Linked DNA regions of Cohaesibacter gelatinilyticus. The protein of the gene in region 1 interacts with the protein of each later gene in a pairwise test. Links are inferred from orthologs where the notes say so. Each region holds a gene or a part of one and is shown in the gene's direction. Other genes may lie near its edges.

Region 1 (16,546 bases):
CAAGAAATGTGCCCAGGAACACAGGCATGGAGATAAGGCCGATCGTGCAAAAAAGTGTGGAATGGACAGCAAATTCTGATCCGTAAACCACTCTCAATACCCATTCTCCAATTATCAGGGTGCCTAACCAGAAGATGATGCCCATTCCGATTGCAATGCAGGAACCAGTGCCGATAATTGCCCAAAACCGTTTGCCATTGGCTTGCTCATAGGCCGTGGCCAGAGGTGAGCGAACCGCTTGCCCCAGAACATTCACCACCATGCTGCCAAGCAAGATGAAATAGGTAAGAGCTGCAAAAATACCGAGTTCAGCCGTGCCAGCACTTTGTTCCAGCATCAACCGAGGTATATTGATGGCGATGGCTGTAGCGAAACTGGCCAACCCAATCGGCATCGCATGTTTGGCAAGAGAGAAGAGCGCAGATCCGCTTAGTCCGTGCCGCTCGGCATTCTTGTCGCGATAGGGTGCGGCCATGACAAGACGATCGAAAAAGAGTAGAACCCCAACCCAACCAGCTGCATAACAGGCGAGAGACAGAACAATGTCCTGACTGGTCCAATAAAGAAGAGCGAACAGGGCAGTGCTTATAATCGCACGCACCATCATGCTCTTGCCGACCTTGTCCATCTGGTTCACCCGTTGCGGCAGGGCATACAGCATGTCAGAGGAGGCTTCTGCCATTTTTGCAATGGCGACCAGCAAGATTACCAATCGCACTTGCGGGCCATCTCCAAAGATGAATGCGAGGGCAATGATAAGAAAGGTTGCCGGGATCAGACTCAGGAGCCGAAGGCGCCAAAATGTTCCAAAAGAATGGTCCTCACCACGATAGGTGACATAGACAGTGCGCAATGAAAGATTGAAGAAGATCTGAACTGGAGTGGTCAATGCCAATGCCAATCCATATTGGCCCACATGTTCGGCACCACCACCACGAGCGAGCAAAATAACCAGAAGCCATTGTAGCCCGGAAAACACACCCTGGCTTAAGAGCATCCAGATGAAATTCTTCTTCAGGGTCATGATCTGGCCTGATTGGCTTGAGGTTCAAGAAGTTCAGATGAACTGAGCTTGAGCGGTCAATTGATATTTCAAGGCACGATAACAGGCATCTCGACGTTTCTGAACAATCGGCTGCATATAGCGACGAGCATGCTGCAGATTGCGTTTGGATTGTTCTTCAAGCAGAGCGGGATCGTTCAGATTGTCGTCTACACGTTTTGTGAAAGTATCAATGCTCAATTCATTGACCATTTGCATGTCATCCAACAACTCGGGAGCGCCTCCAACCCGATTGGAGACAACGGGCAGAGCGCGGGCCATGGCTTCGATGACCACCCGCGGCAAACCTTCCTGTCGAGAAGGTAGAATAAGCATATCAGCACGATCCATCGCGTCCCATACAGCCTCGCCTGCCTTGAGTTGACCTACAAAGGTGATGTGATCATCAATGCCAAGCTCAACGGCTTTTGCTTCAAAATCGGTGCGCATGGGACCATCACCAATCAGGTGAAGATGAATATCGCGATTCTGCCTTTTGAATTCTGCCATCATGCCAAGAGAAATATCGTGTCCCTTGTACCAATTTTGCATCATCGCAACCTGCACCAGATGCAATGTTGGTTTGGCAAAACTATCTGCCGTGCGATGGTGTTCACTAAGCCCTTCGATCGGCAGATCGAGAGATGTATAATGAAAGGCACGTGTCTTGGGCCCGGGTGCATAATCTCTCTGTAGGGTATCACGTGTTACATAGGATGCAGTCTCAGCTCGACGGCACAGGAACTTGCAGCTATTGGTGAACATCCACTGAAAAACGGAAGCGAGCGGATGTTGCAAACTCTCCTTGGAATAGGCATGCGCAGGATCTCCAACCAGTTCAATGCCATAAGGGCGACCAACAGCCATCATCACATGTCCCATCAGATTCCCTGCCGTACTGGGAGAACGCACAAGCACGGTGCCGCTCTTGTCCCTTGCTATACGGATCATCTGGGCGATCACCTTGGGCAGAGCTTTCAAAAAGCGTTTGGGACCTTGATAGGAGGGAAGAGGCTCAAACCGTACTTTGGGTCCTTCGACTGGACGAGCGGCTTCATCTTCCTTTTCAAATAGCCGGGCCACCACGACAACCTCGTCGAACGCATCGCAATAGCGTTTGAAGAAATCGTAATCCATATTATAGGAAGCAGGTTTTCCATCATGAAGGGTGAATGTGCCATCTAGCACGACATAAAGACGACGGAAACTGTCTGGATGGTCAACACTATCGCTGACTTGATCCAGGGACAAAGATCCCTCACGCGTGCTTGGCTTAAACATTGGATACCCCAGTTACACAATACAAAATCGGAGTTTGTTAAGTTCAGTTATAACCACAAGACTCCTAACAACCATCTAATTGGAGGAAAATTTGTCGCAGTTTATTGGAGAGTAGCGAGAAGATTTATGCTGCGTTGCAAAATAAGTGAGTATTTACGGAAAAAGCACTCGAACCAAGTAGATTTTACAATGCTTCTAGTCTAGAACTCACGCGATTGGTTCTAAGCCAATTTACAACCGTTATGTGTGGGGACCATGACATCGTGAAAAGCGGCTTCTATCTTTCGTTCTTGTTTGGAATGGCGTCTTGCCTTGTCCCTGTTGCTTCTTCCCATGCGCACGAACATGGAACAGCAGCGGATTTTCAGGCAACTTCTGCAATTCCCAAGCTTGATAGACGTGTGTTTTCACCCAGTCCGGGCGAGCTGAATGCAATTGGCATAATAGCTTCCATTCCAGATCCTGCATTGATTGAAAATGGTCAAAGCGGTTTGACCATAACACCCATCACCATGGTTGGCCGATGGACGATTAAAAGTGTTAGAACGCAAGACAACAATCTACGCAAGGTTCAAAAAATATTGCTCAATCCAGCGGTACTGACATTGCGGAAAAATGGTCAATTCACCATGACGACAGGGTGCGCGCACAACACGGGAACCATTCTTTGGAATGAAGAGCAGTTTTCTCTCGGAATGGTGTTGAGCAACGAAACCAAATGTAACAAGGCGCAAAGACAAGTCGAGCAAAGAATCTTGCAGATCCTCCATCAGGTCAGCCAGCTGGAGCGTAAGGATGCAGATCAGGTATCATTCCAGGATGAAAGTGGTCAGGATCTGATTACGCTCTCACGTGCAGAATAGGTACCCTTTTATTTAGCGCACATATTCATCGCCCGGCATCAGAGGCAAATGCGATTGTGTGGATCCCGCAGCAACTTTTCTGCCCTCGGCATTTTGGATCCCATCAGTAGCAAGGTTGAGCTCACTTTCCTGTACATCCACGTCCTCAATTTTGCGACCTCGCTTGACGATCTTGGATGTTGAGGTCTGTATTTGCTCGATATCCCTGACCGCGTGCTGAAAATGGCTCTGTAATTTTTGTACTCGATCATCAAGGCGGTAGATATCTTCCATCAACAGCGCCACTTCTCGTTGAATGATATGAGCCTGCTCACGCATTTGGGCATCTTTCAAAATCGACTGAACCACCTGGATGGACAGCATCAGAAGAGACGGCGAAACAATTACGATCCTGACGCGATGCGCCAGTTGGATTATGTCCTCGAACTGTTCATGTAGATCAGCAAATAGGCTTTCAGACGGTACAAACATGAAAGCAGTTTCTTGTGTCTCTCCGACGATAAAATAGCGATCAGCAATATTCTTGATATGCTTTTTCATATCCTGACGGAAGCTGGCCCGTGCTGCCTTGTCTTCTTCCGCATTCTGGGCGTCATCAATCAAGGCCCATCCTTCCATCGGGAATTTGGCGTCCACGATCAATACGGCACCGTCATCGGGTAGATGGATGACGCAATCAGGTCGTTTGCCATTGGAAAGCGTATATTGAAAATCGTAGGCATTGGATGGCAAACCATCGGCGATGATTGCTTCCATGCGCCCCTGACCAAAAGCGCCTCGCGTCTGCTTGTTCGCCAAAATATGCTGAAGTTCCACCACCCGACCTGACAGGTCGGTAATATTGGTTTGTGCCTTGTCGATGACCGCCAGACGTTCATGCAAGGCACGCAAATTATCATGAGTTGCCTTTTGTTGTTCTCCCAGGCTTTTGTTCAATGATTGCCCCAGTCGGTGGCCCATACCATCCATGCGGGTGGTCAAAGCCTGTGCCAGTTCGCTTTGGCGGGTGGAAAAAATCTCCGCCATGCTTTGCATGCGGCCAGTCATTTCAACTTGCAAACGTTGCATCTCGTCGACCTGAGCTTGCCGGGCACGGTTTTGACTCTGGTTCATGGATAGCTCCAACGCCCGCTGACGATTGGTGCGTGCCAGGGTCCATAACAGCCAAATCAACAAAAAGGTCAGAAAAGCAACGCCGCAAAACAATAATTGAAATCCGGTCAAATGTTGCTGGCCTATGCTCAAAACAGTCTCATTCATGATGCGAGTATAGATCGATTCGGATTAAGGAAAAACAAAAAGAGAACATATCGAATTCCGGAGCAATGCCGAATGCCGTTCAAAGCTGCGTAAATCGCCGCTTTTGCCTGACTTGATCATTGACCGGGAAGCGGATTCGGCCTATCTCACCTCCATGGCACTTATGGATATCGTTACATTGCCGGACCCGATCCTGCGAGAGCAGTCAGCGCCGGTAGAGCGCGTGGATGATGATCTGCGCCGCCTTGTCGAGAATATGTTTGAAACCATGTATCACGCTCCGGGTATTGGTCTGGCTGGTGTACAGGTGGGCGTGGCACGGCAGATCTTCACCGTTGATTGTGCGAAGGAAGGGGAAGAAAAAGCCCCGATATGCATGATCAACCCAAAAATCATCTGGCAATCAGATGAGCTGTCCGTCTATGACGAAGGCTGCCTATCGATTCCTGATTTCTACGCGGAAGTTGAACGCCCGGCCGAAATCAAGATTCAATATCTGGATCAGTTTGGTAAAGATCAGGAGCTACAGTGTGATGGTCTTCTGGCCACCTGCGTTCAGCATGAGTTTGATCATCTCAATGGCGCGTTGTTCATCGACTACCTGTCCAAGTTGCGTCGCGACCGGGTGATCAAGAAATTCACCAAGCTTGCTCGCCAAAAAGAAAAACACGCCATTCTCTGATTTTATTACCCCCACCTGCAATAACGGGGGCAAATGCCAAGGACCCTTGCCATGCTGCGCGTCGTGTTTATGGGAACGCCTGATTTCGCCGTTCCAACCCTGATGGAAATTGTAGGCCAGGGCCATGAGGTCGTGGCAGTGTATAGCCAGCCACCTCGTCCCGCTGGACGTGGTATGGAAGAACGCAAGAGCCCGGTGCATGAAAAGGCAGAGCTGCTTGGGCTTCCAGTCTTCACGCCAACTTCTCTGCGTTCCGAAGAAGAGCAGGCAAAGTTCGCGGCATTGCAAGCTGATGTCGCTGTGGTTGTGGCATATGGATTGCTGCTGCCGAAAGAAATCCTGGAAGCGCCCGAAAATGGCTGCCTCAATCTGCATGGCTCACTCTTGCCGCGTTGGCGAGGTGCAGCGCCAATCCAGCGGGCAATCATGGAAGGCGATGCTGAGACCGGTGTGGAAGTCATGCGTATGGGTGAAGGACTGGATACCGGTCCGGTTTGCATGATCGAGCGCATTACGATCTCTGAGAATATGACTGCTGGTGATCTGCATGACCGAATGATGGTGCTGGGAGCTGATCTGATGGTGCGCTCGTTGGCAGCACTGTCTCGCGGAGCGCTCGCTGAGCAAGAGCAAGATGAAGAAGGCGTACTCTATGCCAAGAAGGTCGAGAAAGCAGAGAGCCGTATCGATTTTTCCAAGCCTGCTCAGGATGTTCACAACCATATTCGTGGGCTGTCACCCTTCCCCGGTGCCTGGTGCGAGATGGAAATCAAAGGCAAGAAACAGCGCGTGAAGATCATCCGCTCTGAATTGGCTGATGGTTCAGGTGAGCCAGGCTCTGTTTTGGATGAGGACATGACCATCGCCTGTGGTGAGGGAGCTGTCCGCCTGATCGAGCTGCAGCGCTCCGGCAAGGGTGCGATGAATGCAGAAGACTTCCAGCGCGGTGCAGCTCTCAAGATTGGAGAGACGATCGCCTGATGCCTCGCTACAAGCTTTTGATCGAATATGATGGGCGCCCTTTTTCCGGTTGGCAGCGCCAGGACAATGCGCCGAGTGTGATGGGTCTGATTGAAGATTGCATTTTCAAGTTTGCAAGGGAACGTGCCGCTGTTTTCGGAGCTGGCCGAACAGATTCCGGGGTGCATGCCACGGGGCAGGTCGCACATTTGGATCTGGAGCGCGATTGGCACTCCCAAAAGCTTGTTGAAGCACTCAATCACTTTTTGAAAGAGACTGGTGTTGCCATTCTTGGTGCATGGAAAATCACCGATGAGTTCGATAGTCGTTTCACTGCTATTCGTCGCTATTATCGCTATCGTATCTGCAATCGCCGAGCACCGCTGACCTTCGAGCGTGGTCGAGCATGGCAATATAGCTATCCCATCGATATCGATCTGATGCAGCAAGGTTGTGAGCTGTTAATCGGGCACCATGACTTTACGACCTTCAGGGCAACAGCTTGTCAGGCAAAGAACCCGTGGCGCACCATGCAATATCTCAAGGTTATCCGTGAAGGAGAATGGGTCTATCTGGATGCAATGTCCCGATCCTTCCTCCATAACCAGATTCGTTCTTTTGTTGGGTCACTTGTCGAAGTTGGGTCTGCCCGCAAGCCGGTGGAATGGATCACGGAAATTCTCGAAGCAAGAGATCGTCGTGCCTGCGGTCCCGTTGCTCCGCCTGATGGGCTCTATCTGACACAGGTGGACTATCCAGAGGATCTGGATTACATCATTCCAGAAGAGCCCTGGGTTGGGTACCAAAAAAAATAGCCAAACCGGCTCGAAGATTTTAAGTTACGGGTCTTGCGTCAGCCCCTTCGCTTATCAGGGGAAGGCTTTGCGCGATCTCGCTCAAGATAGCGGCACTGGTAATGCCCAAAATCATGGTCAGTACGGTCAAGCCCAGCGCAATGCTCATTCCTTGATCGAGAATGAAGTCCAGCAGACGATAAGTCAGCCATAGGGCCGTGCCATAAACGCCTACCATTACGATCAGCACCATCTCGCCAGCAACAACACCGCCGGTAACCATGGCACTTGGCAACAGGATCAGCATCAGAACAATGACACTCATCCAGTTATAGCTGACAATGAGGGGGATCAGACGATCTCGAAATCCCATGGGGCCGGACAGAATGAAGAAAGCCAAAGGCACGGTACCCCAATCCAGAAAGAGCTGCAGAGGCAGATAAAAGAGCCCGCCTTCTCGCATGAGCAAGCTATTCTCGATGGTGCCAAAACCGATGGCATAGAGAAGGCTGATTGTCTCCACAATCACCATGGCTATGAAGGAGCGCACCAATCCAGTTGATGTGGCATCGACTTTATAAAGGGCTTCACGATCACCGCGCACAAATGCCCATACGACTTCCAGATGAAAGAAAATATATCCGATCAAGACAGCGATGCTCCGCTCTGCAAATAACTCCAGCTTAGGACCAGCACCTTATAGCGGATGATGAGGTCAAGACAGGTAAAAAGCGAAACTGTCAAAAGAGAAATGCGAAAGGGAAGATCGCAGTCACACCATAGATAAAAACAAGATGAGGAACATTCGGGAAAACTGTTTCGCCTTATAGCAAGTTGTTAGCAATCATCACAAAATTGCCAGACAAAGTGCCCCTGCTGCAAACAGATAGGAATAGCTTTTGGTGACGAACAATTCACGGCCAACCAATCCTGCGGTGAGCCAAAGGCAAAAGACAGAATAGATTGCCCCCAAGCCACCCCAAATCAGAAATGGAAGACTGGGCAAAAGATCAAACATCCAACCGATCACCAGAAAAAATACAGGAAGAACAAGCTTGAATCGCAGGTGATTGAATGAAATGGCAATTGGGAACATAGCGTCAGGCATCCCTTTTCCATAGGCCACAAGCATCAAAAAAAGTGGTCCAATGGAAAGAGGGATGAGCGACAAAAATGTCAGAAGGACTGCACCAAAGATCGGCATCTCATCGCTGATAAGATGCAGAACACCAAGGCCAATGCCCACCATTGCCATCAACGGCAAGAGTGAGAGGATGAAATCCCCAAATCCGATGGGCTGATCCTTGGCCATGGCCAAATCCTTGTGTGGTATTATTTGTTTGGTGGGAAATAACTCAGCAGGAACTGATAGTAGATTTCTGCCAGTTTCTCCAAATCCTCCACGGCAATTCGTTCATCAATCTGATGCATGGTCTGTCCGACCAAACCAAATTCGATGACTGGACAATAATCTTTGATGAAACGAGCATCAGACGTCCCGCCACCGGTGGAGAGCTCTGGCTGCTTGCCGGTTACCTTGGTCACCGCAGCCGAGAAGGAAGAGATCAGATTTTCAGCTTTGGTCAAAAAGACCTGGCTGACATCCCGTTCCATGGATAGCTCAGCTTCAAAGCCTTCTGGCAAACCGCATTCTTCAATCCCCTGACGAACAAAAGCTTCAACTTTGTCCTTGTTCCAGAGATCATTGTAGCGACAATTGAAGCGAGCTGAAGCGCTGGCCGGAATGACATTGGCGGCTGGGTTGCCGACATCAAAGGTCACGAATTCGAGATTGGTTGGTTGGAAGAACTTGGTGCCTTCATCCATGATCTTGTAATTGATATGAGCGACAATCTTGGCCAGCAATGGAACAGGGTTATATGCCAGATGCGGATAAGCCACATGACCTTGTTTGCCTTTGATGGTGAGACGTCCGCTTTGGCTGCCACGTCGTCCTACTTTGATGGCATCCCCCAGCTCATTTGGGTTGGTTGGCTCGCCAACGATTGATGCACTGAATTTTTCACCACGATCAGCCGCCCATTTTAAAAGTTTGATGGTGCCGTTAATGGCTGGTCCTTCCTCATCACCTGTGATCAGGAAAGAAATGGTGCCTTTGGGTGCACCATATTCTGCCACATAGCGCAAAGCTGCGGCGGCGAAGGCAGCAACGCCGCCTTTCATATCTGCGGTGCCGCGGCCATAAATCATGCCTTCTTTGATCTCACCAGAAAAAGGCGGCAGGCTCCAAAGACTTTCATCACCCGTTGGCACCACATCGGTATGACCGGCAAAGCTCAAATGTGGGCCTTCGCCTCCAGAAATCTTGGCAAAGAAATTTTCAATGTCTGGTGTATCAGTATCGGAAAAGACAGGGCGTGCTACTTCAAATCCGGAAGGGGACAGCAAGCTTTCCAGATAGCTCAACGCTCCTCCCTCAAGAGGGGTCACACTTGGACATTGAATGAGCTTTTGAGTAATCTCGAGTGCGGTCGGCGGTTGGGGCATATTGGCAAGACTTCTTTTGAAACAATGGCGGGGTGGGCCGTGGCAATCTAGAAGCTTGCGTAACAGCTTTCAAGACGTAGCCGAGCATAAATCTCAAATGGTACCAGCTGCTTGTCCTGATCGTTCAGACTTGCTTTTCAAGACTCCCAGATCAACAAAATAAATGGCCCAGAATGGCAACATGGCGCTCAAATAGATGACTCTTTCCTGCAAACCGACGCTGCACTCCAGTGGAATATGTGGAGCCAGAACGCTCAAGGTTGCCAAAACAGGCAGCGCATAGGCAAAAAAGCTGAAATGCCCTCGGCCTTTGGCACGCAGTCGTTTGATAACAACACAATACCACATGAAGAAGAAGACCGAAGCCATCAACACCAGACTGGCATAATAGAGCATGCCCATAGGTCGAGTAGGATCCAGTGCGCAAAGATAATTTTCATGCACTCGGAACAGAAAGGCACCGGCGGCTTCCATGGGAACCAATATCAGATGAGCCACCCAAAATTCTTTGCGGGAAATTCTGCCAGCGCTATCGAACAACAAGCCTTCAAATGTCATGAAGCTATCCTTGTGTTAGAGGCTCGGGAAATAAATTCAAGCATGCTTTGGAATGCTGGTCCATGATCATCCTCAAATTATTTGACAGTCTCCCCACTATCGTTAAGCTATCACCTCCCATCCAATGGATCGTGCATCACTCACGGCCTCAATCCCAACTTTTACCGAATTGACCTCAATGGATAATCTCAAAGGCTCCTTGTTCATGGTGCTGGCCATGTTTGCCTTCACTCTCGAAGATTCCTTGATCAAGGCCATTGCAGCGCGCTTGCCAGTGGGTGAAATCCTGATCTTGTTTGGAGCAGGGGGCATGCTCATCTTTGCGCTTACGGCTTTCGTCAAATCTGAACCCGTGCTCTCAAAAGCCATGATGTCGAAAACCATGATTATCCGCTCCGTGTTTGAGATTTCCGGCCGTCTATTTTATACCATCGCCATTGCTCTATCACCACTATCCAGCGCATCTGCTATCCTTCAGGCGACACCATTGGTCGTTGCTGCAGGAGCTGTTCTTGTTTTTCACGAGAAAGTTGGGTGGCGTCGGTGGCTGGCAATTTTCATCGGCTTTGGTGGTGTGGTGATGATCTTGCGGCCCGGAGCGGGAGATTTTGAGCTGATGTCCATTTTTGCGCTTCTTGGTGTCATTGGATTTGCAGGGCGGGATTTGGCTACGCGTGCCGCTCCGCCTCATCTAACCAACGCGCAATTGGGCATTCTTGGTTTTCTCATGCTGGTCATCGCGGGCATCATTGCCACTCTTTACACAAAGACCTGGATTGCTCCCGACTGGGGAGAGACAGGATATCTGATTGCAGCAATTGTGATCGGTGTGCTGGCTTATAACGCACTGACCATGGCAATGAGGATGGGGGAAATTGGCGTTGTCGCTCCATTCCGCTATACCCGTCTGGTGTTCGCCATGATCATTGGTGTTTGGTTTTTCAACGAGGCTCCGGATCAGTGGACGTTGCTGGGCAGCGCCATCATCGTTATCTCCGGTCTCTACACTCTGGTTCGCGGTAACAAGTAGACAGATCAAGAGGATCTGTTTGTTGCCACGCCGGGTTTGTTGTTAGATTGGGGCATTATCAAGAGCATCAAAGATCTCTTGCGCGGCATTCAATCCATTGATTGCCGCGGGCAGGCCGCCGTAAACCGCCATTTGCCAAATCACCTCGGTGATCTCGCGTCTTGTGGCTCCAACAGCAAGGCTGTGTTCGATATTGACTTTGAGCTGTGGCGCTGTTTGCCCCCCAAGTGCCGTCAGTGCTGCCAATGTTGCCAGCTGACGGGTTCGCGCATCCAGCCCCTCCCGACTATAATGGCGGCCATAAGCCCACTCTATTAGGCTATCGCTCATATCCGGCACCAGTTCATCATAGCGCTCTGATATAGCTTGCTTCAAATGGGGATGATGTTGTGCGCAATAAGCAAGGCCCTGTTCAAGAGCGTCGTCTTTCAAGATATTTTTGTTCGGTTGCTGAGAGGTCTGTGTGTTCAGAATTGTCATGATCGTTCTGTTCCATCAAATGCTGGCGCTCCATATCGTCATAGAGCATGATTTTGTGATCCAGAACGGGAAGAGTGGCTTCAAGATCTGAGATTTTATCCAGAACTTTCTGTCTTTGTACCTGAAGCATGGTCTTGCGCTGCTGCCCGGTTTCTGGCCCTTTGCTTCGTAATTGAGCGTAGCGAACCATATCGGCGATACCCATTCCCGTTCTTTTCAAAGCTGCAAGAAAATCAAGCCATCGGACAATGTCATGACCATATTGTCGTCGACCGCCCGCATCACGATGAGCGGACGGCAGCAAACCAACCTTTTCGTAATATCGAATGGTGTGAACGGATAGGCCGGACAACTTTGCCAGATCACCAATTTTCATTGCGAATTTCCATATCTAGAGATTGGGGAACGGGGTGAGTGAAGCTTCAAGGGCAGCGGTATCTTCATAAAAGCGATACTGGCTGATCTTGCCATTACCCAGATGACACAGACAAGCCCAATGGCTGCGAAAATCCCTACTGGTCAAACGGGTTTTATGATGAAAATACCCTGTTGCGATTGCTATGGTATCATCTTGAAAAGAATGATTGATTTCAAAAACATGCGTATCGAAACAAGAGTTGAGTGTGTCGAAAAATCGAGTAATCTGGGAATGACCCGCATAGGAGCCATATATCGGTATGTGATCGGATTTTTCTTCTCTCACACCAATAAAAACAGCATCGGGATTGACATGTTTTTCGAGGCTGGCCTCAATGCCATCTTGTTTTAATGTGTAAAAAAGCTGTTCGATAATTGTCAGCTGTGAAGAGTCGGATTTTGTGTTGTCGGTCATGTGTAAACTCCATGAAAATGATGCCCGACACCATCATCTAATTGCTAGAGTGCACTCTAGGTCAAGAGGTGATTTCATCAAATTCTCAAGGGGGAGCTTTCCAAAGGCGTAAAGCGTCGGCGATATTCACTGGGAGACAGGCCGACAATCTTTTGAAACAGTTTGCGAAAGGCGGATATATCCAGATAACCAACATTGGATGCGATTGTTTCGACACTTTCCTTCGTCAGTTCCAACAGCTCTCGTGCCTTGTTGATACGCAAGCGCTGCAAATAGTCCGACGGTGTATGACCGGTCGCAGCTCGAAAGCGTCGCAAGAATGTTCGTTCTTCCTGTCCAGCAATGTTTGCCATTTGAGGAACACTGACAGCTGATTGATACTGAGCATGCAGCCAGTGCTGTACTTTCAATATCTGGTCGTCTCCATGTGTGAAACTGGGTGAAAACAAATCGTAATAGCTTTGTTCTCTCAAGCCCGGATCGATCAAAAAAAGTCTTGCAGTCTCAAGCATGGTTGAAAGCCCCAGAAAACGGGCAATGATCTTCAAGCCTAAATCTGTCCATGCCATGAGACCGCCAGCTGTGATGACATCTCCTTCATCAATGACCAGCCGCTCGGTCTCCAGCTTCACTTGCGGAAACTCGTCACTGAATATTTCGGCCAAACCCCAATGGGTGGTTGCTCGTCGTCCGTCCAAAAGACCTGAAGCAGCCAACAGAAATGTTCCAGCACATACCGAGCAGATCAGTGCTCCCCTCTTATGATGACGTAAAATCCAGTTGGACAACGCTTTCAGTTCATCGCCCTGCGGACGGGCGGAAAAACTTGGCGGCAGGATCACAGCGTCAAACTTGCCGTCATGGTTGTTTGAAAAGTCTTGGATGATTTCAACGCTCATAGTACCAGTTGGTGAGGCTATGGGAGAGCGATACCGACCCGTTGCTTCAAAAAGATCCTTCAGACCCCAAATTGCAGCTTTTTGGGCGTCTGGATATTCGGCAATTCCAATATGTATCATGCGCTTGTTCGTTAAATTTGTCGGATTTTGCGCGCATTATGTCATATGCGCCAGTTCTGCACAATGAATGAAGAGGGTAGCCTGATTGGAGTGAATGGACATGCATCCTGGCATCGGGGGCATAACAATCGAATTTGTCGTTTAGATCAACTCTCGGAATGTGATAATGAAGCCGTACACAATGACCCGCCGCTCAGTTTTATCTGGACAAGAAAGTACTTCTGATGTCGAAATCGCAAGCATTCAAATTGGAAATTTTGATGTTCTGGTACTTTCTGATGGCCATTTCAATCTCCCCGGCAACTGGTTTGTAAATGGGGAAGTAAAGCATCGCCAACAAGCAGGTGATCCTATCAAGGTTGGAGCAAATGTATGGCTGATACGGTCCAAAGAACGTGTGATATTGGTCGATACCGGAGCCGGACCGATTTTCTCCAGAACAAGACCAACAGCAGGCAAACTCGACGATTTGCTGGCCGCAGAGAAACTCGATAAAGCCGAAGTGACTGACATTGTCATCACACATATGCATGCCGACCATATCGGTGGATTGATGGGCCCCGATACCGGCGGTTACAGCAATGCAAAAATACATCTGGCAAAAGCGGAGTGGGACTTTTGGGCAGACCCAGATCTGACATCCAAAGTGTCTGAAAGCATGAAACCTCTGGTTCAGTTGGCGCAATCGGTCACTTCATCTATCGCCAATCGCATAATCAAATATGAAAATGAAGCTGAAATTGTTGCTGGGGTGCATTTGATATTTTTGCCGGGGCATACGCCCGGGCATAGCGGTGTTTTGATTGCTGATGAAGGCCAGGAACTATCGATTGTCGGTGACGCAATCATTGCGGAAATTTTGCAATTCCAGAGCCCGGATATTTCTTACATATTGGACATTGATCCGGAAATGGCAATCAAAACGCGGACGAAATTGCTTGCCAATCTGGCGCGGTCAGGCAGACTGATGGCTGCTACTCATTTGACCTATCCAGGTATTGGCCGTGTCACACAGGATGGAGATGCTTTTGAGTTTCATTCCCTGGCCTAGAGTGCAAAAAGCCCTTGCAAGATAACTCCTGCAAGGGCTTTTATCATCGAGATGAAGCACCGAATTAGTCGCGCAGCAGCTCGTTGATCGAGGTCTTGGAACGGGTCTGTGCATCTACACGCTTCACGATCACAGCGCAATAAAGGCTCGGACCAGGAGTGCCGTCTGGCAGTGGCTTGCCTGGTAGAGCACCTGGAACAACAACACTGTAAGCAGGCACTTCGCCAACGAAGACTTCACCGGTGGAACGATCGATAATTTTGGTGGAAGCACCAATATAAACGCCCATGGACAAAACGGCCCCTTCGCGAACGATCACGCCTTCGGCTACCTCTGAGCGAGCGCCGATGAAGCAATTGTCTTCGATGATGACCGGACCTGCCTGAAGCGGCTCCAGAACACCACCAATGCCAGCACCACCGGAAATATGAACATTCTTGCCAATTTGGGCACAAGAACCAACGGTCGCCCAGGTATCAACCATGGTACCTTCGTCCACATAAGCGCCAAGATTGACGAATGAAGGCATCAAAACGGTGCCGGGAGCGATATAGGCAGAGCGACGCACAACGCAATTCGGTACGGCGCGGAACCCGGCATTGTCAAAATCTACTGCACGCCAGCCATCGAATTTACTGGCCACTTTATCCCACCAGGTTGCATCACCCGGTCCGCCTTTGATAACTTCCATCGGGTTCAGACGAAAAGACAGCAAAACTGCTTTCTTGAGCCATTGATTGACAACCCAGTTGCCATCTTCGCCTTTTTCAGCGACGCGAGCCTTGCCTGCATCCATCAGGTTCAGAGCCGCCTCAACAGCATCTCTGACATCACCTTGAGTGCTGGTAGAGATGGTATCGCGATTGTCAAAGGCTTCATTGATGGTGGTTTCAAGAGCCGCAATATCAATTTGTGTCATGCCAGATCGTTCCATAGGTCTGTTCAATCAATGCTCCGAAATTGGCAAAAACCAAATCACCGGGGCAGGGTCTATTGGCGCCAAACCATAAGCATCAAGGGCGTGGAGTCAATCAAACAATCGGCTGCAATCAGAATAATCATTACCCATTGAACGTTGAGGTTGGTTTAAAAATTTGTCCAATCTTCGGAATTGATCGAGAGGAACTTCATACCGTCAGACATCATTCGATAGGAAGTTCAACGCAAATCCTGTAATCTGGCCGGATTGTGGGAGGTTGCCAATGGATTATGCGGCTTCAATCAGTGCTATCATCATTGTCAACATATTGGCATGGATCACTCCGGGCCCCAACATGCTTGCGGTGATTTCTGCTTCACTTGGCTCAGGACGAAGACATGGCCTGGCAACAGGGCTTGGTTTGTCATGCGGGGCGACAATATGGGCAATTCTGGCTGTATTTGGTATCGTGGTTCTATTCGAGCTGTTTCCCGCGATGGTTCAGATCCTCAAATTTTCAGGTGCAGTTTACCTGATCTGGTTGGGTGTGAAAGCATTGCGTGCCAGAGCGAAAGAATTGGAGACTTTGGCGTCAGATGCAAAGAATGAAAATTCGCTATGGGGTGCCTTCAAGACAGGATTGCTTGTCAGTTTGACCAATCCAAAGGCTGCATTTTTCTTTGGTTCGATCTTGACCGCTTTCATACCGACAAATGCACCAAGCTGGTTTCTGGGAGTGATCGTGTTGCTGTGTCTCCTACTGGCTATCTGTCTCCATTCCATAACAGCAACATTTTTCTCGACAGCAATTGTGCTCCGAACCTTTTCCGGATTCAGGAGAAAGATGAATGCAGCTTTCGGGATGTTATTCGTTGGAATGGGATTGATCAGCGCCTATTCAGTGATCCGAAACGGGGTTGCATCTTGATTTGCTGAGTCGGACTTTTAAAAAACGCCCCACCCGACAGGATGGAGCGTGTAATTTGTGGTCTTGTTTTGCCGTCTGCGGCGCTGGCAATTAAGCGCTCTTGCGGCGATCTTCACCATCATATTCCATGTCGGTTGTTTCGCGACGGTCAAGTGGACCACGGCGCAAGGACATGATGAAGTCGGATACTTCGCTCTGTAGTGTTGCTGCATCAGCATTCATGCGTTCTGCTGCGTTGAGTACAAAGTCGGCAGCCTGACCGGTTTCCTTGGCATTGTCGGACACGTCATTGATGTTGGAAGCCACTTGCTCGGTACCGGCATAGGCTTCTTCAACATT
Region 2 (15,515 bases), on another replicon or contig:
AGGTAAATGTCGGGTTTCAGGCCAATCCCCTACACCAGTTGGATGGATTAGCCAAGGATTTTGTCATCGGGTGAAATGATTGAGGAGCCAAAGGACAAGGAAAATGGCAAAGATTGCGCCGCCAATGCGGCCAATGCGAGTGCCCCAGACTTCCATCGGATCATCTTGATCGCTGTCAGTCGCGTTGAAATGATCGCGTGCCTTATTGGCCGTCCGGGCAAAGGAAGAGGTGCCCAGAGTCTCGCCTTCCGCATCCACACGGGCAAGGGCCCGCTTGGCTTCTTCTTCCTTGGCGGTGCGGCGTTCTTCGCGATTTGGTGTCTTGTCTGTTGTCATGCTGGTGTTTTAACCTGTTTTTTTGACACTGTCTCGGCTTTTATCGCATTATTCTTTCGTATAACAATCCCTGCTATGATGATTGTTACTTGACTTCACGGCATGTGTTGGGCAAAAAGCACATCTGAAACCGAGAGGGTCCGCGAATTTGCGGGCTGAGTTTGAGAAGGTCTGATTGGGATGTCTATCTCCCTTATCAAAATTGCAACCATGACCACTGGCAAGATGACTGCCGGTGCGATTGCTGCTGACATGCTCAAACGCACAACTACCACTACCACCAAGGTTTAAGCGCCTCTCGCTCCCTTCAGGCTCTCCCGGGGATGTGAGGGGAGCCATTCTGCCTGCGCCGTTTCGGCCCGGCAGGAGACTTTGGGGGAGCCGGGATCAGGAGATCATTTGTTATGGGTTATAAAATTGCAATCGTCGGTGCCACGGGTAATGTGGGCCGGGAGATGCTTGATATTCTGTCTGAGCGCGGTTTTCCGGCAGATGAAGTGGTGGCGTTGGCCTCCTCTCGCTCCAAGGGCAAGGAAGTGTCCTTTGGCGATTCCACGCTGAAATGTCAGGTTCTGGATCATTATGATTTTTCTGACACCGATTTCTGTCTGATGTCTGCTGGTGGTTCCCTGTCCAAGGAATGGTCTCCAAAGATTGCCGCTCAAGGCTGTATCGTCATCGATAACTCCTCCCAATGGCGTTATGACGAGCGTATTCCACTTGTCGTGCCAGAGGTGAATGCGGCTGTGCTGGAAGAGTGGATTGCAAAAAAGGATCGCATCAATATCATTGCGAACCCAAACTGCTCTACTGCGCAGCTTCTGGTGGCTTTGAAGCCATTGCATGAAAAAGCCAAGATCAAACGTGCGGTGGTTTCCACCTATCAGTCTGTTTCTGGTGGTGGCAAGGACGCCATGGATGAGCTGTTCACCCAGACCCGTGCGGTCTTTGTGTCCGATCCGATCGAGCCAAAGAAATTCCCCAAGCGCATCGCTTTCAATGTGATTCCGCATATCGATGTCTTCATGGATGATGGCTCCACCAAGGAAGAGTGGAAGGTTGTCGCCGAGACCAAGAAAATGCTTGATCCATCCATCAAGGTTAGCTGCACCGCTGTACGTGTGCCGGTTTTCGTTGGCCACTCCGAAGCCGTGAACCTGGAATTTGAAGGCCCGATCACTGCTGATGAAGCTCGTGATATCCTGCGTGAAGCTCCTGGTTGTCTCGTCGTCGACAAGCGCGAAGATGGTGGTTACATCACTCCTGTTGAATCTGCTGGTGAAGATGCGACTTACATCTCTCGTATCCGTGAAGATTCCACTGTTGAGAATGGCCTCAATATCTGGGTTGTTTCCGATAACCTGCGTAAAGGCGCTGCACTGAACACCGTGCAGATCGCTGAGACCCTGATCAATAAAGGTCTGGTCAAATCACGGGCAGAAGCTGCTGCGTAAAGCAGTGCTTGAATAAATTATCGATAAAACCGGTCTGTCTTGATAGGCCGGTTTTTTTATGTTTGGGTCTCAATCATATTTTTATTGATTGAGGCTCACGAAATGCATGCATACATCATTGAACCGAAAAATATCCCGATTGGCTTTGATTTCAGGTTTGACTCTGATCCCGGTCTTGTTGCTGGTTGACGCCTATCCCGCGTTTCCAATTCTGCTGCCTGGATTTGCCAATCTGATTGTTTTTGGTGCGTCACTTGCTTATGGGCCCATTGCTCGTTGGCTGTCTCGCTTTTATCGCAGTTCGCTTTTTGATGGCAGTGAGGAAGGCGAATTGCTTGCTCTGCATCGGAATTTTGCCGTTAAAATCCTGAAACTGATCGGATTATGGGTAGAGGAAGAGGCTGCGTCATGAGCGATGTGATTGTTGATCATTTTGTCATTCGCCGTGCCAATGAGTATGAGTTGGTCGAGGTCGCAAAACTGTTTCGATTATCTCGCACAGTTTGTTTGCCCTTCTTACCAACGCTTCATACGCCACAAGAAGATCTTGCTTTCTTCACGCATCATGTCTTTGCCAAGCAGCAGCTATATGTTGCTCTGGACGGTGCCGATATTGTGGGCTTGATGGTGATGGAGGGAGATTGGCTGGACCAGCTTTATCTGCATCCCGATCATATCGGCAAAGGTATTGGCTCGAAATTGCTTGCTGATGCCAAGGCACAGTCTGATGGCTATTTGAAGCTGTATTGTTTTGTAGAAAATGAGCGGGGCAGGCGCTTTTATGAAGCGCGGGGATTTATTGAGGTGAGCCGTTCAGACGGGTCGATCAATGAAGAAAAAATGCCCGACATCCTGTATGAATGGCGGGCATCTTGAAATTGTTCAGGCGGTCGGACTTCTAGCTGTCGACTTTCACGAATGTGTCTTGATCTTTTTCGAAATATTCCAGATCGCCAGTGGCAATATTGAACCATGCGCCGTGCAGGCAAAGCTTGCCTTCTTTTTCCAGCTCGCGAACACATGGGAAGGTGCGCAGGTTGTTCAGTGACTGGATGACGGAGCTGCGCTCCAGCAGGCCCTGACGGTCCAGATCATCACGCTTCAGTTCATCGAACTTCTTATCGCAGCAGGCGGGCTGTAACAACGAGACCCATTTGCCGATATAGTCGCCTTCGGAGAGTGGTTGGAACTCATCGTCCAGAAAGGCTCTGACACCGCCGCATTGGCCGTGGCCCATGATGACAATATGCTCGACTTTCAATCCTTGAATGGCAAATTCAAGTGCGGCCGGGGTGCCGTGATAATCGTCTTCTTTTTGCGCTGGTGGAACCAGATTGGCAACGTTACGGACGATGAACATTTCACCTGGACCAGCATCAAAGATCTGCTCTGGTGTTGCGCGGCTATCGCAGCAACCGATCAACATGATTTTGGGTGTCTGGCCTATTTCCGCCAGTTGGTGATAACGCTCTCGATCCTCTTCGAAGCGTCCTGATTTAAAAGCAGAATATCCATCAAGCAAGCGTTTCGGTAGTTGGGCCATATGGTCCCCCTCCAATCCTGGTGTTCTATTCCATGCTGAAAATCATCCAGCCAAATTTCACAGAAGATCGTTACTTTGTGCCAATTTTTCAAGCTCTACATTGGACCCGCATAGCACAATTGCCACTTTTTCGCCTTTGGGTGGGGAATAAACTCCACTTTGCAAGGCTGCAAAGGCGGTGGCTCCACCTGCTTCGGTTACAAGATGGTAATCATGCCAGAGTGTGGCCTGTGCTCTCAGGATGGCGTTGTCACTGACAACTACACTTTCATGCAGTTTTGATTGCAGAATTTCAAAGCCTTTTGTACCGATGCGTTTGGCACCCAGGGAATCTGCAGCCACACCCCCGACTTCGACATCCACTGGCTCATCCTTATCGATTGCCTGGTGAAGAGCACAGGATTGCTCGGGTTCTACGGCGATGATTTTGATGCGCTGGCCAAACCAGCTGGCCAACCCTGAAATCAGGCCGCCGCCACCGACGGCCACGATCAGACTGTCCGGGAGATCATCCCCCCATTGTTCTTCCAGCTCCTTGCCCAGAGTTCCCTGACCGCAAATGGTGTGAAATCCATCATAGGCATGCAGGCCAATGGCACCGCTATTCGATTGATGAGACTCACAAAGCGCCAAAGCGTCGGCATAGCGCTCACCTTGGACGACAACTTCAGCGCCAGCATGCTGGATCTTCTTGATTTTGGCAGGGGAGGAGATTTCCGGCACAAAGATCTTGGCGGTGTGTCCCAGTTTATGAGCAGCGTGAGCCACCGCCGCACCATGATTGCCGCCAGAAGCCGCAGCAACTCCGGAAGCAGGAACATCACGGCTCAGCAGATTGTAAAAAGCGCCACGGGCTTTGAAGGAGCCGGAATGCTGGAGCATTTCCAGCTTCAGATCGACAGGTTGATCCAATCCGAAGGCAGCACCATCAATGGAGAAGATAGGGGTTTTGCGGATATGGGATTTGATCAGGCCATGGGCATGCTTGATGTCGTCTTGTGACGGAAGATTGGTCATGGAATATCAATTACTCTGAAGAAGTTGGGCGAGGACGTTTGGGACCTTTGCGGAAAGTGGCCAGCTTGGGTTTGCCACCAATCTTGCGCAGATTGACCATCGCCATCGGAGCCATGAAGCGGTCCTGAAATGTGGAGAGAGCCAGATCCTTTTCGCCGATATTGACAGTGCGGGCTACGACTTCGAAGACGCCGCTTGAGGCCAGTTTCAGGCTTTGCTCCTCGTTTTTGATGTTGAGTAAATGTCCTAAAAACAGCGCGGAAAAGAGATCGCCGGTCCCGTGAGGTGTGTTGGGCAGGGATTGATGCTCACAGAGCAGGGCATCCAGCTCTGCTCGATCATTTGGAGATGGGGTGAGCAGTAAATTGCCGATGGCGTTTTTCAGCATCGGAAACGCGCTGGTGATGACAGACTTGGCGACGGGCCAGTTTGATGCCGTCTCCATCATGTCTTCATTGCAGGTTGGCTCGGAATTGGTGAGCCATGCAAATTCAAAGCGATTGGGTGTGGCGATATCGGCGCGGGGCAGCAATTGCTCCCTGATGGCAGTTGCGGTCTCAACCGGTATATAGAGACCGTTTGCTTCACCCATGACCGGATCGCACAGATAGAGGGCTTCCGGATTGGCGGATTTCAGCTCATCAACCAGCTTTGCGATGGCGTTTGCCTGAGATGCTTGTCCCAAATAGCCGGACAGAATGGCGGCAACATTGGCAAAGTCGGGATGGTTGGCCAAATCCTGCAAACACTGAGCAAAATTGTCTTCATCCGGAATCTGCCGGGTGGAAGGGCCATGACCGGGATGCCAAGGCAGCATGATGGTAGGGACTTCCCATACCTGATAGCCCATCCGCTCCAGGGCAAAAGCGGCGGCGCGATTGCCCACTGATCCGGCCATCACATGGCTGGAAATCACGATGATGATTGGCTTTGGGCCCTGTTTGCCTTGGGCTGGATTGGTAGGCTGGCTCATTCAGGCTCTCTCAATGCTCTCCTTCCCTAATGTTTGGGAAGGAGGTTTGCTTATTTGGCAAAGACTTGTCGTCAGTCTAACCGCAGAAAGAGCCAAAATGCTAGAGGCTTTCAATGTCTGTTAGACAGTTGAAATTGCTCTAGGTTCTTCTGCGCGAATTCTTATCTGAAAAGTCGAACAACTTTTCAGGAATGCGCTATATCACATTCAACTCGCGCACAGGCGTGCCAGAGATGATGCGCTCATAACCGAAGATGGACGGATCCAGCGTCTTATAGGCGCCATGCAGGAACAATTCGCCAATGGCGAGGCCGGTTCCAGGGGCATGTTGCAGGCCGTGGCCAGAGAAGCCTGCTGCAATATAGAAATTCTCGATTTCCGGATGGGCACCGATGACAGGGTTCTGATCCAGCGTGCAATATTCGTAATGGCCCGCCCATGCATTGGCCATCTTGATGGCATCAAAGCCGGGCATGCGCTCATAGAGAGATGGCCAGATGACCTCTTCGAACAGATCGTAATGCGGATCGACATCTTCGCAATTCACCGCGATATCGCGTTCTGCTCCCGGCGATACTCCGGAAATATAGAAGTCACCTTCCGGGCGAATATAAACGCCGGATGTGTCGACCATCAATGGCATGTTTGGATGAGGGGTCTTGCAGTCAATCACGAAAACAGTGCGTTTGCGTGGTTCGATTGGCAGCGGAATATCAAGATAGCTAGCCACGGTGCCTGCATTAGGTCCGGCGCAATTCACTGCGGCGCTACAGGCAATGGTGCTGCCAGACGCCAGTTTCACGCCGGTGACCTTATTGCCTTCGCGCGTGAAACCGACAACTTCATCCTTGATGAATTCTGCACCAGCCGCAATGGCGCCTTTGCGCACCAGATCCAGAAGCATATGAGCATCGAACCAGCCTTCGCCGGATCGGCCATAGGAGCCGCCCGCCAGATCGTCGACATTCATCCATGGGAAGGTGGCTTTGAGTTGTTCCGGGCTCATCAGATCGATGTCGGCGCCTGCTGCCATTTGTACTTCGTGATTTTGCTTCAGGACAGGAAGGCCGGCCTCGGAGGCCAGCAGCAGATAACCACCTTCATGAAAACCGATATCAGCGTCCGGGCCAAAGCGGTCCTTGAGCTCATGAATGAATTTCAGACCGAACTGGGACAGAGCGATATTCTGCGGGGTGGAGAATTGCTGGCGAATGGATGCCGCCGACAGGGTTGTCGAGCTTTTGGCATAGGTGGGATCGCGCTCCACCACCACGACCGAGCCGGTAAAACCCAGGTCTTTCTTGAGGAAATAAGCAACAGATGCACCGACGATGGCTCCGCCTATGATCACCAGATCTGCTTTTTTCATAATCTTGTTCCGTCCTTAAGAAACGCATCCTCTGAAAGTTGTCCGACTTTCGGGAAAAGGATCCGCATCAAAACAAAGGTGATGCATGGTTTTTGCCATGCGGATTGGTTATTGCGATAACTTCAATTGGTCTAACGAAGGGGGTAGCTAAGTTGATCCAAGCTGTTTATCTTGCAGTGCAACAAGACCTTCTCGTTTTCAGGGAGAAAGACCAATGAGTTTCCGTCCTCGTCGTACCGCTCTTTATATGCCCGGGTCAAATGCTCGTGCACTGGAAAAAGCAAAGACCCTGCCGGTCGATGTGTTGCTGCTTGATCTGGAAGACTCTGTCGCGCCAGACCAAAAAGACATGGCTCGTGAACAGGTGGTCGAAGCGGTGAAAGAGGGTGGCTTTGGACATCGTGAAGTGGTCATCCGCATGAACGGTCTGGACACCCCGTGGGGTGAAAAAGATTTGGCTGGTGTAATTGAAGCCCGGCCGGATGCGGTACTGGTGCCAAAGGTGGATTGTGCCGAGGATGTCTATGCTATTGGCCGCAAGCTTAATGATGCGCATGCTAGCCAGGATCTGAAAATCTGGGCCATGATGGAAACTCCAGGAGCCATGGTGCGTGCACTGGAAATTTCCTCTTCCAAATTGGAGTATCATGGGTCTCGCCTTTCCTGTTTCATCATGGGAACCAATGACTTGTCGAAGGAAACTCGCGCTGCTCTGATCCCGGGACGTGCGCCTATGATGCCGTGGTTGATGCAATGTCTGGCCGCTGCACGTGCCTATGAAATCGACATCATTGACGGGGTTTATAACCAGTTCACCGATGCGGAAGGTTTCATTGCAGAATGTGAGCAGGGCGCGGAAATGGGTATGGATGGCAAGACCATCATTCACCCGAAACAGATTGCTGATTGCAACCGGATCTTTTCTCCAAGCGAGGAAGAAATTGCTCGTAGCCGGGAGATCATTGATGCCTTTGATGCACCAGAAAATCAGTCCAAAAATGTGATGACAATCAACGGCAAAATGGTAGAACGATTGCACGCTGAAATGGCCCGTCGCGTGGTCGAGATTGCCGATGCAATTACCAAACAGGATGAGCAATAGTCATGCAGGTTTATCGTTTACTCACTGAAGAAGATGATGCTGTTTTTTGCCACAAGGTAACAGAGGCCCTGACCAAGGGATGGGAGCTATATGGCTCTCCCACTTATGCCTTCGATCCATCCACGAACAAGATGCGTTGTGGACAGGCAGTCGTCAAAGAAGTGAGTGATGATTTTGTCTATGACAGGGATGTTAAGCTGGGTGCGCTCTAGAGCGCACTTTTTTTGTTTTGAGAAGATCGATTTTAAGTGATGAAACAAATTATTGCAGCATTGATCATGGCCTGGTCGATGGTTCTTGTCGTCAGCCATACTGCTGACGCAGCAGGTCAAAAGAAATTCTATGAGATTTCGGGAGAGCCCAAGAAAGCCTTCAATAAATGGGCTGAGAATACCGGATTTGCGATGTTCTTTGCCAAGGGCTGTAACAGTCTGAAAGAAGATCGGATGGCGGTTCGAAGCGCTGGCTGGGCAATTCAGAAGAAATACAAGCTTTCAAACCCTCAGTGGCAGCATTTAGGATCGCAGGGGCGTCAATACGGACAGCAAGTGCTGAAGAAAGTGCAGGCCTATATGAAAGCCAAGGGGTTGACCAAAAACTCCAATGACAAGATTTGTCGTTTGGGTCATCGTCATCTTGCCAAACGCACGGCGATTGGACGCATGCTGAAAGCGCGTTAAAAATGCAAAAGGCAATCTTTTCCGGATCGCCTTTTTTGATTAGGACGGCTAGGTGGGTCGTTAAGCCGATCTTATTCCAGGCCCATGCAATTGGCATAGAAACTGGTTGTTGCTGGCCAATCGGAAAAGACGCCTTTCACACCGACATCTTGTGCAAGCACATGCAGAACTTTGAGCATGTCGCTGTCTTTTTTGATCAGCTTTTTCACTGTCTGATAATACCAGCCGCCGCCATTGTTCAAAGAGCCTGAGCGCTCCAATGACCAGGTAATGATATTGATGTCCGCTTCCTTGGCTGCCTTTGCGTAAGCGGACGGCACAATGCTCTCGCCTTGCGTCTTGAGCAGCATCCAGATCGGTGGCGCAATATAGTTGACGCCCATTTCCTTCAGCTCTGCCATGGACGGTTTGAAGCTTTCCGGATTGTCTGGGTTCAATCCATCACGGGCGCGGCCATCAAGGAAGACGGCCTGCTTGCCAAAGTCCGGTTCATTCTCGATCCAATATTGGATATCGGCAAGATTGAAGCTCTGCAGCCAGACATCGGATGGTGGAATTTCAGCATCGATATATTCATCGACCAGCTTTTGCGCATAATCTTCCTGACTCATGTCATCAAAAGGCATGGAGACAGCGGGGGTTTTAAGCTCGGGTGTGAACTTGACGCCAAGTTCCTTGAACAGCGCGAGAGTGTCTTTGTGGCTGAGAAGGGTTCCGCCCTGACTTGCATAAAGATCGGTGCGCCATTTGGCAGTGCCGTTCAAGAACTCTTCAACTGTTCTGGCATTTTTGTTGGCCGCATCCATCTTTCCGGTGAGATGTTTGAATTCGGAAAGCAGGATATCCGAGGTCCTGCATTCTGCGGAGGCTTTTTCACCGTTACCAGCAGGTGAGAATGGCTTGGCGCAGGTGGCCGCCAGATCCGTTTCCAGAATATTGGTCGTTGTTGCCAGATCATTTTGGCTATGGCGGCAGACCAATTCCTTATCCTTGGTGAAGGTCACATCGCATTCGATAATGCCGGCACCCATGCGAGCGGCGGCCTTGTAGCCTTCCAAGCTATGCTCAGGGAATTGCAAGGGTGCCCCGCGATGGCCAATGGAGAAAAGGCTTTTTATCGGTGCTTTGCCAGTTCGAAACTCTTTGGCGCAGGAGAGCAGTTTTTCCTTCAGCGGACTGTCTTCCATTTGATCGACCAGAGCAAAAGGCCTGGGCCCCAAATTGGCAGCATTGGCGATGGAGATGCTTGATACAAAGAGTGCAGAGAGCAAAATCTGGCGAGCGGGCATTGGAGACTCACGAAAAGGGACTGAAGTATACTGATTTTAGCATAGTCTCTTTGTCAAAGATAAGACGGAATTGCACTAGATGAAATTATCCCACCATTCCCTTTGCTCACGTCTTCTCATTCTTTGGTTTGGATGACATTGCTTGTGCAGTGCAATATGATAATTGGAAAGAGACCTAGAAAGCCTGTTTCCAATTGATCGGGCAAAGAGGCCGAGGGAGAGATTAGAATGAGCAAGACCAATCCGGGCAATTATTTTGAGGATTTCAATGTTGGGCAAATCCTCCGTCATGCCACCCCACGTACTGTGAGCGTGGGAGATGCATCTCTTTATACGGCGCTTTATGGATCGCGCTTTGCGGTGCAGTCATCGGATGCTTTTGCACAAGGGCTGGGATATGAGCGCTCTCCAATTGATGATTTTCTTGTCTTTCATATTGTCTTTGGCAAGACGGTGCCGGATATCTCCCTCAATGCTGTAGCCAATCTTGGCTATGCCGGGTGTCGTTTTCTGGCGCCTGTTTATCCGGGTGATAGCTTGTCCGCTTCTTCAGAGGTAATAGGGTTGAAGGAGAATTCCAACGGCAAGACCGGTGTGGTCTATGTGCGCTCGACTGGCGTTAACCAGGATGGCATCACGGTTCTGGATTATGTGCGCTGGGTGATGGTACGCAAGAAAGATCCGTCCACGCCAACCGGTCACAATAATGTACCAAGCTTGCCTGCGGCTCTGGAAGCTGCCAGTCTTGGTGATGCTGTGCCGATACTCAATAAGGACGCGTTTGATTGGGATTTATCCGGTTCGGTTCATATGTGGGATGATTATGAAGTGGGCGAGACAATCGACCATGTTGATGGCATGACCGTGGAAGAAGCCGAACATCAAATGGCTACACGTCTGTATCAAAACACTGCCAAGGTGCATTTCAATCAATTCACCGAAGGGCAGGGCCGGTTTGGTCGTCGTCTGATCTATGGTGGACATGTGATCTCGCTTGCACGCGCCTTGTCCTTCAACGGTCTGGGAAATGCCTTCCATGTTGCGGCCATCAATGGTGGTCGCCATGTGGCTCCGCTCTTTGCAGGTAATACTGTCTTTGCCTGGTCCGAAGTGATCGACAAGGCCGAACTGCCAGGTCGTGAGGATGTGGGTGCGCTTCGCCTTCGTATGTTTGCGACCAAGGATCAGCCATGTGGTGAACTGCCGGGTAAGGGTGAAGAAGGATATGATGCTTCCGTCATTCTGGATCTCGACGTCTGGGTGCTTCTGCCACGCGGTTGATAGCTCCGGTTGAAAGAAAATGAACAGATAAGTGATAGCCTGGTGACCAATGTATGGTTGCCGGGCTTTGTTTTTTGGATCACACTTCATTTACCCTCAACCCTTAGGGTAGGGCATATTGATTTTGAGTCGCCTTGGGATGCTCTGGTCTATTGTACATTACTCTGACGTAACGTAATGATTTTGCTTTGTTCCTTAGGCGAATTTTGTCGTTTTTGTGACATTTTGCGCGGCTTTCGCTTTGACCTTACGCCAATTTGTCGCTATGAGAAACAGGAATGCGAACCTGACCTATGGTTACCTTTACGCAAGCGTCACCTGTCGAGGACCTAAAGAAATGACAGACGTCGACCTGAAGGGCAAACGCCCTCTTTCTCCGCATCTGCAGATTTATCGTCCGATGCTCACCATGACTATGTCCATTGTGCATCGTATTACTGGAGCTGCGCTCTATTTCGGAACAGTTTTGCTGGCTTATTGGCTGATTGCTCTTGCAAGTGGCCCGGAAGCATTCGAGACCGCTCAGGCTATCTTCGGATCCTGGATCGGTCGTCTGGTTCTGTTTGGCTATACTTGGGCTCTGCTTCACCATATGCTTGGTGGTTTTCGTCACTTCATCTGGGACTTCGGTCTTGGATTTGGTGAGCAGGAGCGCGAGTGGCTAGCTCGTTTGACATTGATCGGTGGCCTGGTGTTGACCGCACTGGTCTGGATCATCGCATATAGCGTTTTGTAAAAGCGGGAGAGAGTAGATGACTATGAAAACGGATATGAAAAGCGTCCGTGGTCTGGGTTCCGCTCACAGCGGGACGCACCATTTCTGGATGCAGCGTGTTACTGCGACTGCCAATGTCTTTTTGGCGATTGCTTTCATCATCATTCTGATCAAGGCGGCTGGCGCTGATTATGAAGCAGCCAAAGCACTCGTGGCATCGCCTTTGGTTGCCATTCCGATGATTCTGTTCGTGGTGTCCGGTATCTATCACATGCATTTGGGCATGCAGGTGATCATCGAAGATTATGTGCACACCGAGAATTTGAAAATTCCTCTGGTGATGGGCAACAAATTCTTTTCAATCGTGATCGGTCTGAGCTGTATTTACGCAGTGCTCACACTGTCCTTTGGGGGTTAAGCAGATGGCAGGTGAATATAAGCCGGGCGCTTTCAGCATCAATGGTCGCGCCTATCAGGTTGTCGATCATCATTTTGACGTGGTTGTTGTCGGTGCCGGTGGTGCTGGCTTGCGTGCAACACTTGGTATGGCAGAGCAAGGTCTGAAGACTGCCTGTATCTCAAAGGTGTTCCCGACCCGCTCGCATACTGTTGCGGCGCAGGGTGGTATCGCAGCATCGCTCAAGAACATGACGCCAGACAGCTGGCAGTGGCATATGTATGACACTGTTAAGGGTTCTGACTGGCTTGGCGATACTGACGCCATGGAATATCTGACCCGTGAAGCGCCGGCAGCGGTTTACGAGCTGGAGCATTATGGTGTGCCATTCTCGCGTACCGAGGAAGGCAAGATCTATCAGCGTCCGTTCGGCGGTCACATGCAGAATTACGGTGAAGGTCCTCCGGTACAGCGCACTTGTGCTGCGGCCGACCGTACCGGTCACGCTATCCTGCACACCTTGTATGGCCAGAGCCTGCGCAACAATGCGGAATTCTATATTGAATATTTCGCGCTTGATCTGCTGCAGTCCGAAGATGGTCAGACCCAGGGCGTTGTAGCCTGGAACCTGGATGACGGCACCATTCATCGCTTCAATGCGAAAATGACTGTCATGGCAACAGGCGGTTATGGCCGTGCCTACTTCTCTGCAACCTCCGCCCACACCTGTACGGGTGACGGTGGTGGAATGGTGGCCCGTGCTGGCCTACCAATGCAGGATCTGGAATTCGTTCAGTTCCACCCAACCGGGATTTACGGCTCCGGCTGTCTGATCACCGAGGGTGCTCGTGGTGAGGGTGGCTATCTGGTCAACTCCGAAGGCGAGCGCTTCATGGAGCGGTATGCGCCAAGCGCGAAGGATCTGGCGTCTCGTGACGTTGTATCCCGCTGCATGACCATGGAAATTCGCGAAGGTCGCGGTGTTGGCCCTGATGGCGATCACATCTTCCTGCATTTGGATCACCTGGATCCGGAACTGCTGGCAGAGCGTTTGCCTGGTATTTCCGAATCCGCCAAGATCTTTGCCGGTGTTGATGTGACCAAGGCGCCAATTCCTGTGCTTCCGACTGTTCACTACAATATGGGTGGTATTCCGACCAACTATTGGGGTGAAGCTCTGAATGCGGATGGCGACAATCCAACCCGTATCCAGCCAGGTCTGATGGCCGTGGGTGAAGCCGGTTGTGCTTCTGTTCACGGAGCGAACCGTCTCGGTTCCAACTCTCTGATCGACCTTGTGGTGTTTGGCCGTGCGGCCGCTATCCGTGCCGGTCAGGTGGTGGATCGCGAAGCAGCCATCCCAACTGCCAATGAAGCGTCTTTCGAGAAGATCATGGATCGTTTCGATAATACCCGTTTTGCTGATGGTGGTACGCCTACTGCTGATCTTCGCCTGAAGATGCAAAAGAGCATGCAGAACAATGCTGCCGTGTTCCGGACCCAGGACACTTTGGAGCAGGGCTGCACCGAGATGAAAGATATCTGGGGTGAGATGAAAGATCTGAAAGTGACTGATCGGTCGCTGATCTGGAACTCCGATCTGATGGAAACGCTCGAGCTGCAGAACCTGATGCCAAACGCCATTCTGACTGTGAATGGCGCCGAGGCCCGCAAGGAAAGCCGCGGTGCGCATGCCCGTGAGGACTTCAAAGATGGTCCTTTGGCTGGTCGTAATGATGATGAGTGGCGCAAGCATACTCTGGCATGGGTTTCCGACGAAGGTGATGTGAAGCTTGATTATCGTCCTGTTGTTCTCGATCCGCTCACCACGGAAGAAGAAGGCGGGATTGATATGAAGAAGATCGCGCCGAAGGCACGTGTCTACTAAGATTTCATGCCGGACGCAACAATGTGTCCGGCTCTTTCGATATTTGATCTTGGTTCCATCGGCATGGGAGCAAGATGAGGACCGAACTAGCGGAGCGAGATTATGGTAGAACTTGCGCTGCCGAAGAATTCTAGAATGCAGGAAGGCAAGACTTGGCCGAAGCCCGAGGGTGCGACCAATGTCACAGAATTCCGCATTTATCGTTGGAACCCGGATGATGGCAAAAATCCGCAGATCGATACATTCTATGTCGATCGCGATGCCTGTGGTCCAATGGTGCTGGATGGGCTGCTCTATATCAAGAACAGTGTTGACCCGACCCTGACCTTGCGTCGTTCCTGCCGTGAGGGCATTTGTGGTTCTTGCGCCATGAATATCGACGGCACCAATACTCTGGCTTGTACCAAGGGTATAGATGAGTGCATATCAGACGTCGTGAAGGTTTATCCTTTGCCACATATGTCTGTTGTGAAAGATCTGGTTCCGGATTTGAACAATTTCTATGCACAGCATCGCTCCATTGAGCCTTACCTGAAAACGGTAACGCCGGAGCCGGAGACTGAATGGCTGCAATCTCGTGAAGATCGTGCCAAGCTGGATGGTCTTTATGAGTGTATTCTGTGTGCCTGCTGCTCGACTTCCTGCCCATCCTACTGGTGGAATGGAGATCGCTATCTTGGCCCATCGATCTTGTTGCAGGCCTATCGTTGGCTGATTGATAGTCGTGACGAATTTACTGGCGAGCGTCTGGACAATCTGGAAGATCCGTTCCGTCTGTATCGTTGTCACACGATCATGAATTGTTCCAAGGCTTGTCCGAAGGGTCTGAACCCTGCGAAGGCCATTGCCGAGATCAAGCGCATGTTGGTTGATCGCGAGATCTGACTTTCAGATAACGTTCAGCTTTATGTCTATAGATATCAGACACTGCCCGGTCAGAGGACCGGGCGGTGTTTTTGTTTTTGGGTATCAGGTCTTGAATTGAAAATCTTGCTTTTTGCTGAATGAGCGAAAGTTAAGGTGACATTGGTCTTGTAATTATCTAAAGGTGACCAAGATAAGGAAGGTCCGGAACAATACGAATGCCTAACTTTTGTTTGAAAAAGTGCTGGTATTGATGTTGGCTTTTGTATATGGAATGGGCCATTCATCGCTGTTGTGATTGGTAGAATTGTCATGCAAATGTCTAAAAGATGGGATACATCGCCCGTGACATTTGAAGATAGGGGCTGTTCTCATGCTGATTTTCATACCGCAAGATTGTCTTGTTCAAAGGCAAGTGTATGAGTTTGGTGTGGGTCAGGTTCAATATCCGGATCAGCTTTTAGCGATGTAGTCCCAAGGAGACTGTGATGCTACAAACGAATATTCTGTTTGTTGATGCGACCAATAATGGCCGTTCTATCATGGCGGAGGCTTATTTCAATCAGCATTGCCGTGGGCATTTGCGCGCCTTTAGTGCCGGAGCAAA

What was found.
Region 2: the proteins of def (region 1) and CRO57_RS14145 interact in binary tests that used the Escherichia coli proteins (3 or more experiments, as listed by UniProt). The link is inferred for Cohaesibacter gelatinilyticus from one-to-one orthologs.

The regions. Positions count from the first base shown.
Region 1 is NZ_OBEL01000010.1:12,697-29,242, forward strand. Bases 3,370-6,364 are described here. They hold def (peptide deformylase), read left to right. Parts: upstream 3,370-4,600; coding sequence 4,601-5,128; downstream 5,129-6,364. Other genes in these bases: CRO57_RS23475 (DNA recombination protein RmuC), read right to left, coding at 3,370-4,446; fmt (methionyl-tRNA formyltransferase), read left to right, coding at 5,183-6,109; truA (tRNA pseudouridine(38-40) synthase TruA), read left to right, coding at 6,109-6,364. Also shown: CRO57_RS23460 (lipopolysaccharide biosynthesis protein), read right to left, coding at 1-1,024; CRO57_RS23465 (glycosyltransferase family 4 protein), read right to left, coding at 1,058-2,323; CRO57_RS23470 (META domain-containing protein), read left to right, coding at 2,587-3,186; more of CRO57_RS23475, read right to left, coding at 3,199-3,369; more of truA, read left to right, coding at 6,365-6,903; CRO57_RS23495 (hypothetical protein), read right to left, coding at 6,923-7,531; CRO57_RS25415 (hypothetical protein), read left to right, coding at 7,775-7,960; dapE (succinyl-diaminopimelate desuccinylase), read right to left, coding at 8,215-9,390; CRO57_RS23510 (DUF805 domain-containing protein), read right to left, coding at 9,484-9,948; CRO57_RS23515 (DMT family transporter), read left to right, coding at 10,127-10,978; CRO57_RS23520 (carboxymuconolactone decarboxylase family protein), read right to left, coding at 11,021-11,458; CRO57_RS23525 (MerR family transcriptional regulator), read right to left, coding at 11,391-11,834; CRO57_RS23530 (nuclear transport factor 2 family protein), read right to left, coding at 11,850-12,290; CRO57_RS23535 (GlxA family transcriptional regulator), read right to left, coding at 12,368-13,309; CRO57_RS23540 (MBL fold metallo-hydrolase), read left to right, coding at 13,491-14,360; dapD (2,3,4,5-tetrahydropyridine-2,6-dicarboxylate N-succinyltransferase), read right to left, coding at 14,425-15,279; and 2 more genes. UniProt on the Escherichia coli protein: Removes the formyl group from the N-terminal Met of newly synthesized proteins. Requires at least a dipeptide for an efficient rate of reaction. N-terminal L-methionine is a prerequisite for activity but the enzyme has broad specificity at other positions.
Region 2 is NZ_OBEL01000003.1:47,492-63,006, reverse strand. The notes cover bases 1-2,765. They hold CRO57_RS14145 (aspartate-semialdehyde dehydrogenase), read left to right. Parts: upstream 1-740; coding sequence 741-1,790; downstream 1,791-2,765. Other genes in these bases: CRO57_RS14130 (carbonic anhydrase), read right to left, coding at 2,689-2,765; CRO57_RS14135 (GNAT family N-acetyltransferase), read left to right, coding at 2,199-2,666; CRO57_RS14140 (hypothetical protein), read left to right, coding at 1,897-2,202; CRO57_RS14150 (hypothetical protein), read right to left, coding at 64-336. In the rest of the region: more of CRO57_RS14130, read right to left, coding at 2,766-3,333; CRO57_RS14125 (threonine/serine dehydratase), read right to left, coding at 3,391-4,350; pdxY (pyridoxal kinase), read right to left, coding at 4,361-5,323; CRO57_RS14115 (NAD(P)/FAD-dependent oxidoreductase), read right to left, coding at 5,520-6,692; CRO57_RS14105 (HpcH/HpaI aldolase/citrate lyase family protein), read left to right, coding at 6,907-7,794; CRO57_RS14100 (DUF1737 domain-containing protein), read left to right, coding at 7,797-8,006; CRO57_RS14095 (DUF5333 family protein), read left to right, coding at 8,046-8,474; CRO57_RS14090 (glycerophosphodiester phosphodiesterase family protein), read right to left, coding at 8,546-9,763; CRO57_RS14085 (MaoC family dehydratase), read left to right, coding at 9,992-11,044; sdhC (succinate dehydrogenase, cytochrome b556 subunit), read left to right, coding at 11,382-11,780; sdhD (succinate dehydrogenase, hydrophobic membrane anchor protein), read left to right, coding at 11,797-12,177; sdhA (succinate dehydrogenase flavoprotein subunit), read left to right, coding at 12,182-14,044; CRO57_RS14065 (succinate dehydrogenase iron-sulfur subunit), read left to right, coding at 14,147-14,929; CRO57_RS14060 (arsenate-mycothiol transferase ArsC), read left to right, coding at 15,397-15,515.